4 regions of the Paenibacillus sp. FSL M7-0802 genome follow, and region 1 is predicted to be linked to each of the others. Evidence: a T-box and tRNA genes for the amino acid it is inferred to sense, from the RefSeq annotation. Region 1 holds a T-box; the other regions hold tRNA genes.
The links. A T-box is a leader RNA that pairs with one kind of tRNA and senses whether it is charged. The one in region 1 lies ahead of leuS (leucine--tRNA ligase), so its partner is inferred to be a tRNA-Leu.
Positions count from the first base shown of each region.

Region 2: it has a tRNA-Leu gene. The T-box ahead of leuS (leucine--tRNA ligase) is inferred to sense a tRNA for this amino acid. The anticodon was not compared.
Region 3: it has a tRNA-Leu gene. The T-box ahead of leuS (leucine--tRNA ligase) is inferred to sense a tRNA for this amino acid. The anticodon was not compared.
Region 4: it has a tRNA-Leu gene. The T-box ahead of leuS (leucine--tRNA ligase) is inferred to sense a tRNA for this amino acid. The anticodon was not compared.

Region 1 is NZ_JBBOSD010000001.1:4,785,556-4,787,761, reverse strand. It holds gene leuS (leucine--tRNA ligase) at 1-1,163, opposite strand, end outside; T-box leader at 1,225-1,482, opposite strand; gene MHB54_RS21975 (tautomerase family protein) at 1,667-2,056, shown strand; gene MHB54_RS21970 (class I SAM-dependent DNA methyltransferase) at 2,129-2,206, opposite strand, start outside.
Region 2 is NZ_JBBOSD010000001.1:1,245,968-1,248,173, forward strand. It holds gene MHB54_RS06235 (glutathione peroxidase) at 344-829, shown strand; tRNA gene MHB54_RS06240 (tRNA-Leu) at 975-1,057, opposite strand; gene MHB54_RS06245 (urease accessory protein UreF) at 1,321-2,058, shown strand.
Region 3 is NZ_JBBOSD010000001.1:775,913-778,118, reverse strand. It holds gene MHB54_RS03900 (GNAT family N-acetyltransferase) at 1-111, shown strand, start outside; gene MHB54_RS03895 (N-acetyltransferase) at 132-566, opposite strand; tRNA gene MHB54_RS03890 (tRNA-Leu) at 945-1,029, shown strand; gene MHB54_RS03885 (NAD(P)H-dependent oxidoreductase) at 1,123-1,653, opposite strand; gene MHB54_RS03880 (winged helix-turn-helix transcriptional regulator) at 1,851-2,206, shown strand, end outside.
Region 4 is NZ_JBBOSD010000001.1:686,625-688,830, forward strand. It holds gene MHB54_RS03445 (MFS transporter) at 1-588, shown strand, start outside; tRNA gene MHB54_RS03450 (tRNA-Leu) at 1,014-1,097, opposite strand; gene MHB54_RS03455 (hypothetical protein) at 1,320-1,856, shown strand; gene MHB54_RS03460 (carboxymuconolactone decarboxylase family protein) at 1,999-2,206, opposite strand, start outside.

The DNA.
Region 1 (2,206 bases):
GGGCCGGAATTGACGTGCGGTCCATCCTCAGTATATGGCTCATTAGCCACATCTCCACCTTGGACAACCTCAATGATATTCAATCCGAATTGCTTGGCAAATTCCCAGTCACGCGCATCGTGAGCAGGTACAGCCATAATCGCTCCAGTTCCGTAGCCTGCAAGTACATAGTCAGCAATCCAGATCGGCAGCTTTTCGCCGTTCACCGGGTTCACTGCATAAGCTCCTGTGAATACGCCTGTTTTATCCTTGGCCAGATCCGTACGCTCCAGATCGCTTTTACGAGCAGCTTGTTCACGGTACTGTTGTACAGCATCCTTTTGCTCAGGCGTAGTGATAATATCTACCAATTCCTGCTCTGGTGCCAGCACACAGTAGCTTGCGCCGAACAGTGTATCTGGACGGGTTGTAAATACTGTGAGTTGCTCGTCATAGCCTTCAATTGGAAAACGAACCTCTGCCCCGGTAGACTTACCGATCCAGTTCCGCTGCATATCCTTAATACTCTCAGACCAATCCAGTTCCTCCAGATCCTCCAGCAGACGATCCGCGTATTCCGTAATTTTCAGCATCCATTGACGCATTGGTTTACGGACGACCGGATGACCGCCACGCTCACTCTTACCGTCAATAACTTCTTCATTCGCTAGCACCGTTCCCAGCGCCGGGCACCAGTTCACAGGTACTTCAGCTACATATGCAAGACCGCGCTTGTACAGCTGGATGAAGATCCACTGTGTCCATTTGTAATAATCAGGATCCGTCGTGCTGATTTCACGATCCCAGTCGTAGGAGAAGCCGAGCGATTTGATTTGACGGCGGAAGTTATTTACATTTTTCACCGTAATTTCGCGTGGGTGCTCCCCTGTATCCAGCGCATGCTGCTCGGCAGGCAGACCGAAGGCGTCCCAACCCATCGGATGCAGTACGTTGTAGCCGCGCATTCTTTTATATCGTGAAACAATATCCGTAGCTGTGTAGCCCTCTGGGTGGCCTACATGTAGGCCGGCTCCAGATGGGTACGGAAACATATCCAAAGCATAAAACTTCGGTTTGCCCGGCTCTTCCCCGGTACGGAACGTCTTGTTCTCATCCCAATATTTCTGCCATTTTGGTTCAATACTTTGCGGTTGATAGCCGTGCTTCGGCTGTGTGTCTGTCATTGTCTTTTCCTCCTCAAACGGTATGCAACAAAAAAACCTCTGCATCCCGTAGCGTGTCAGCGCTAGGGACGAGAGGTTATATTCCCGTGGTACCACCCTAGTTAGCAGAAAGCGTTCTTCGCGTTCTACTCCCTTTGCACCTGATAACGGAGGTGATCCGATGCGGGTTAATAACAGGATACAAGCACCTGTATAGGGCATTCCTGCGTTGGACGCATATCTCCGAGGCGAGTTCACTTTGCACTGTCAACCGGCTTGCACCACCCGCCAGCTCTCTACATGTCCAGACAAAGCTACTATTCCTCATCAGCGATTGTTTAACCGTTAATAATGGCACTATTATATTGAAAACCGCGAAAAAAGTCAAATAAGGACTACCTTTGGTGTTAAAGACCCTCTTCATACTAATTGTTCATGACACATGCATACGAATGTTTTATAATGATTTCGAATTAAATCGCTTCAAGTTGAGATGAGTTGAGATAAGAAAGGTGAGCTGAGAAATGGCACAGATTAAAATTTACGGAATAAAAGAAACTCTAAATCCAATCAAAAAGCAACTTTCAGAGGTGATTCATTCTGCTGTGGTGGATGCGTTCAAATATCCTCCTGACAAGAGGTTTCAACGTTTTTTTCCTATGGATCAGGAAGACTTTATATATGCCGATGGTCGCTCTGAGGCGTACACCATTATTGAAATCAGTATCTTTGAAGGCAGAACGACAGAAGCTAAGAAGCAACTCATTAACCTGTTATTCCAAAGAATTAACGATCTTTTGGGTATTTCTCCACAGGATCTTGAGATTACTATATTTGAAACACCCAAACAGAACTGGGGCATTCGGGGTGTACCGGGTGATGAGCTTCAGCTGAGCTATAAAGTGAATATATGAGTGCAAAAAGACGCCCTTCATGTCATCATGAAAAGCGTCTTTCTTTTCCCATACTCGCTAAATGAAGCCTTGCTATTTTACAGCAACATAAAACAGTCTCGCCGCGTCATCTTCTGCTTCTACCCATTCAAAATCCGCATATACCTTCAC
Region 2 (2,206 bases), 3.5 Mb from region 1:
TAGCGCTTACAATGCAACTATGCTTCTCACAGCTCCTTCAATCTCTGTTTTTCATCCCTTTTCGAAAATGACAAGCATGTCAATATTGGCGTAGGGTAGGGCGTTTTTGGCCTTTTTTTGTAAAAAGAGAAGAAAATACGCTATATGTACCAGCTAAACACCGATTGAACCCGCTTTTATAAGAAGAAACACCTTAATTCGCTCCATTTGCGGTGCGATTTACTGTTTTGAACAAAATACGATTTTACAGCGGCTAAAGGCTTGATACAGCTTTTCAAAACTTGCAACCTCGATTTTAATTGCTTACAATTTAATTGCTGAATATTGAATAAGGAGAGATACTATGACCGTTTATGAATATGATGCGCACACCCTGCAAGGGAAACAAATTCCGTTATCCACATATGAAGGGAACGTTCTGCTTATCGTGAACACTGCCAGCAAATGTGGGTTAACCCCCCAATACAAAGCGCTACAAGAGCTATATGACCAGTACCATGAACAGGGGCTCGAAATTTTGGGATTTCCCAGCAACCAATTTGCCAAACAAGAGCCAGGTTCCAGCGAGGAGATTTCCGAGTTTTGCCAGATCAATTATGGTGTTACCTTTCCGATGTTCGCCAAGACAGATGTCAATGGCGATCAAGCGCACCCCTTATTTCGTTACCTGACCCAAACTGCTCCGGGGGTATTAGGGTCCAAAGCGATCAAATGGAATTTTACTAAATTCTTAATTACACGAGAAGGTAACGTATTTAAGCGCTATGCACCGCAAACCACTCCAGATAAGCTGGCGGGAGATATAGAGAAGCTTTTGCAGCAAAACTGACATCCTTCTTTATCACAGTTAATAAACGACCGGTTGTCTACCGTTGTTCTGTGGCAAAAGGATATAACGAAAAATGCTTAACAAAAAAAGCATCCCTTCACGTAAACCGTGTCAGGATGCTTTTTTAACTGAGTCTTGCATATAATGCGGTCGAGAGGACTCGAACCTCCACGGGCGTACGCCCACTACCCCCTCAAGATAGCGTGTCTGCCATTCCACCACGACCGCAAATCATAATGTAATGAGGCAACAGATTTATTATACTCTCTCATCAACTATTTGTAAACAAAAATATAATAATTATTTTATATGTTATTTTAACTAACATATATGAGCGATAAGAATATTTAATTTGACACAAAAGCTACTTAAATGTAAATATATATTACATATATTTCGAATATCTTTCGTCCCCCCCAAGTAAAGAGTGAAATAACGTAACATAAGGATTCACTTCGAGGAGGCGAACCACCCTGCATAAAGGCAACCGCTTGCTGAACTATGCATTATTGTTGGACCCTTCCCTACCTGTTGGTGGCTTCACCCGTTTCAACGGACTGGAGAAACTATCCCGTAACGGACATTTGAACAGTCTACAAGACCTGGAACATTACATGCTGGATGATTTGTATCCTCAATTTACAACCGTTGACGGCATGGCTATCAAAAGTCTGTATGTCGCCATCCAGCAGAATGACAGTTGGCGGATCGCCCTCATTGATAAGATGCTGCATACCCAACGTCCCTCCTGGCAGCATGTGAAGGAGTTTCGTCTATCCGGTCAGCGTCTACTCAAGCTCGCTAAGGCTCTTTATCCTTGGCTTGAATTTGACCAGTTGGAATCCATACTCATTCAATACAATGCGATTGGCACACTCGCTACCGTTCACACCTGGATTAACTTCCTCCTCGGAAACGATGTAGAACAGACCGTTCACGGCTATCTTAGCGCAGCGGTGTCCTTCTGTGTGGAAGATGCCTTCAAACTACTCAATCCTCCTTATGAGGAAAAGAACCCTCTTATGGAGCGTATGACAAGCGAGCTCCTCTCTGCCTGGAAGAAGCTTAACCAACCTGAGCCAACTGCATCTCAGCGTCGCTTTCTTCACAGACATTGGTCCAGCTCCTACATCACTCTACCTCTTTATATGAGCCATAATAACCAATTGGATGAACCTAGACTGTTTTCCTCCTCAGGTCTATTCAAACGCCTTCCAGCATCCCCCTGATGCGTCGCTTCGCCAATGTGGTCACAACACCAAAAACACTCTGTCCCTTTCCTCAGGTGGCAGAGTGTTTTTTATCCACATATAATCGCAATTCACACCATTAGCAGACTCTAGACGGATTATCAGAACCACCTAGCACTTAATTAAG
Region 3 (2,206 bases), 4.0 Mb from region 1:
CTGCGGCTTCAAATTATGAGCTATCCAGGTGCGCTGGCTGAACAGGATTTTGCTCCGTTTAAAGAGATTTTATATACCGAGGTCTATAGGTTAAATAAGAAGACTATATAGCTAAAGGTGTTTCATTATCGTTAATGTTTTGTCCATGCCATCACAAATTCTTTCTCGTCAGTTTCGGCATCAACAGATTCCGCTTGAATGGTAAATCCATTTTTGGTATAGAAGTTAAATGCTTTCGTGTTCGACTGGTATACTTTTAATTGAATCTCATCATGTTGCTTCTTGATCCAATCTAGTAGTAACTTGCCATAGCCTTTTCTTTGAGAATCAACACGTATAAACAGAGCCGCCAAGTATCCATCCAACATGGAAACAAAGCCGCCAATGCTATGATCATCTTGTATGATAACGTAGTTTTGAGCGAGGGGAAGGTACCTGTTTTCCATCTCGGTAACTTGTGATGCCCAATACTGCGGAGCAATAAAATGATGGGCTTCTATGGAAGCATCTAGCCAGATGGCTGCCAACTCGTTGAGCTCTTCCACATTTGCGGGTCTAATCGACATCGTATCTCCTCTTTTCACAGTGCAGTATGTAATCTTATAGATGATGTTGAAATAAAAAAGACCGTCCGAGGACGGTCTTTCTACCCGTGGCGCTTAATTAAAGCTTTGATCCGTATCCCGCGCCTCCGTCAACTCTGTAAATTAGAGAATAACGGACCGGGTAAGGGATACGCTCAACATGTGATTATTGATGTTGACGCACCTCCTTTCCTGATGGACCCATTTTACCATATCTGGTTTGTGATATCCAGTGATTTTCTTATATTTGCGGAAATGATTCATAGAAAATATAATATAAAAATAGCTTGATTTTATGTTCTATGGGAGATATAATCTGAATTACCGTGATTGAAAAACATCGGTGTGAATACATAATATGCGGTCGTGGCGGAATTGGCAGACGCGCACGGTTCAGGTCCGTGTGGGCTAACCCCCCGTGGAGGTTCGAGTCCTCTCGACCGCATCATAGCCTAACATTTACAGGTTCTTGGATTGGCTGGATGCCACCAAGAGCCTGTTTTTATATGGTTAAGATGCGTGTACCATTATAACTATTTTATTTATACTGAAATATATATTTAATATAGTCCTTTGCACTCTGATTAATGTCTTCGTCGCTTGCTTGAAACGAGGCTCCGAAGACAGCGAAATAGGGTAATGTTATCGCGCCAACATGCACTGCGCTTGCTTTAAAAGGTGCTATAACTTCATCTACAGTAAAAGAAACGGAACCAGTAGGTGAGTAATTTTCTTTTTTATCGCCAATGGACATGGCTATCCCTAGCTTCTTTCCTTTTAGCTTATCACCTTGTGAACCATAAGCCCATCCATGAGTAAAAACATCATCCATCCATTTTTTTAATAAAGGCGGGTAACTATACCAATATAAAGGGAATTGAAATATGATATTACTATGTGCTTCAAGTAACTTTTGCTCTTTCAAAACATCAATGCTCCAGTTTGGGTACTCTTTATAAATTTCGTGAATTGTAATTTCATTGGTATATTGAAGTAATTCTCGTTTCCATCTGTTATTTACTCTAGAATCTTCGATATGGGGATGAGCTAAAATCACAAGAGTTTTCATCATAAATCACCTTTCTTACGTAACATATTTGCCTTTGTAGATGCTCTATTATTATTCTGTATGCTTCAAAAAAAGTAAATACACACAATAAAGTAAGATAGTTACTTGAAAGTGTGCATTGGACTTAGAGTGAAGATACGCAATTATAAAATTAATTAGATAAACTTTGTTATTTTTAGCGTTGAAGAGGTGGTACTATGAAACAATATAATTTAGGCATAGAAGCAACACTTGAGATCATCGGAGGTAAATGGAAATCATTAATCATTTGTTTATTAATGTCTGGTAGAAAAAGGACAAGTGAATTACAGCGTAGTATTCCGGGCATTTCTCAAAAGGTTCTTATACAGCAACTTCGCGAACTTGAAAAGGATTGTATCATAGGTAGACATGTGTATAATCAAATGCCTCCAAAAGTGGAGTATTATATAACGGAATATGGAATTACAGCAAATGAAATTATTGACTTAATGTGTTCTTGGGGGAGGGCTAATATCAAAATAAGACAACAGCAAGGAGAAGATGTGAAATTGTTAGAAAATGATTCGAAATG
Region 4 (2,206 bases), 4.1 Mb from region 1:
AGCATACCGATTGCATCTCTCATTGCCGGCCCCTTAACCGGGTCCATATTGCATCGCTATGACGTTATCCGTATTAAAAGCTTCTCTCTTCTGATTGCCGGTCTGGGAATGGGCATCTATCTCACGCAATTTAATTCAGGCATGGCCGGGCAGATTCTTGGATTGGCTTTACTTGGTGTGGGTTTGGGAGCAGGTATGACAGCAGCATCTCACTCCATTATGAACTATGCCCCGGCACACAAAGCAGGCATGGCTGCATCGATTGAAGAAGTTGCCTATGAAATGGGAGGAGCATCGGGGATTGCTATCATCGGAAGCATGTCAACTCTTGCGTATTCCCTAGCTATGAAAGTCCCTACGGGACTCCACGTTCCAGCGAATGTGAAAGACAGCCTGGATGAAGCGCTCATAGCTGCAGAGGGTTTGCCTGCCCAGGCTGCAGAAGCACTGAAAGATGCGGGCCGTTCTGCTTTTGATCAATCCTTTTTTGTTATCCTTGTGGGAGTAACTGCAATTTTGGTGGTAGCTTCGCTAGTTGTTCGTTTGGCAGGGGCGCGCTCCAAGAAAAAAAGAGATGTTGAGTTTTGATACAGTTAATTCCATGTAGTTAATTCTAAACAACTGCCGCTACATCTCACGAGCGGCAGTTGTTTTATTTGTTATTTTTTAATCGCCTCCAAAAGTCTCGTATTTAGTAGATTCAATTAGGAAAATTTCGACAGCCATTGGTAAGCATATTGAGTAGATTGAACTGAAATAAGATCAAGCATGGCAAGGCTGGAAAGAAAGAGATAGAAGAGGTGAAAATATCGACTTCATAATAGAAATGGGAAAAAATCCACCGGAATGCGCTTATAAGGTCATTCCAACAGTAGACTTATTATCCTGTTCTCATAGCTTCGGAGAGATTTCTTCGACACAGGTCTTGGGTAACAACTTAAATCTTTTAAGCATACAAAAAGGTCCGCAAACTGCTACAAAAGCAATTCACGAACCTGTATATTATAAGATGATGCGGTCGAGAGGACTCGAACCTCCACGGGGGTTAGCCCACACGGACCTGAACCGTGCGCGTCTGCCAATTCCGCCACGACCGCATATATGTTGTCATATACCTCGAAAGATCAATCTTTCTTAGCGACAAGATAGATCATACCATGCTCATATCAAGATGTCAAACCTTTTATGTTTGTTAATTTCCCCTTGATAAAAAAGGAATAATAAACTAAAATAAGAACATAAGTTCTCGGGAACGAAGGTTCTTTTTTTTTCAATCGGTTATGAATTATCATCACATTTTCCTAAGGCGGTGAATGGTAATGACTTCTTTAGATACTACTCAGCATGAATGGTCTCTTGTGAAAAGTTATCTGCTCCTTACCTTTATTCAAAAAGTATTTGAGCGGGACAGCCTAATTCTTGAAGAAAGCGGTATGCTGAAAACCCCTGATCTTTATGTCGAAATGGTTAACGCAGGTGTAGATCGTACCGGAATCCTGCTATCTGAAATAAAGCATGAATTTAATAAATATCACATTCATGTTCTAGACATACAACAAAACCACTCCGGCGTTCACGCCACCTATATAAGTAAAGGAAATAAAGAGCAGTTCAATATGGCTATGCCAGCATTCCGTAAAGAAATGTATGAGCGGATGCGAGCATATCTGGGGCTCTCGACCTCCATGCCTCATACAGCCGCCCTTCCTTTACTAGAGAAACATCGCCCCGAATTACCAAACAATTCAACTTCCAAACCCCTACGCATCGTTGAACGAAGTTTGGTTACATCCTCTTTGGCCTATAAGCGTAAAACGTCTCGCCCTGCTGCTTTTGCCGCAAGCAGAAGAGCATAGTCCCCGCACAACAAACACGCAAAAGAAAGAAGCTTCCGCAGACACCAACTGTGCTCGGAAGCTCCTTTCCATAACCATCATATATCAAAATCGATCTATATTCGCTATCACGAAGTATAAGCATATCTATTAATGATTTGCTTTATTGCAACGCCTTCTGTACACGCGTAACCCCTTGACTTAGAGCATGTCCTCCACCTACTGCTGCGGCCACAGCAATGGTCTCCATAATTTCCTGATCACTGGCTCCTTTGGACCGCGCCTCGTCCACGTGATAAAACGTGCATACTTCATTGTTGGCAAATAAGCCAATGCCTAGCGCAATCAGTTGCTTGGTTTTCTCATCTAAG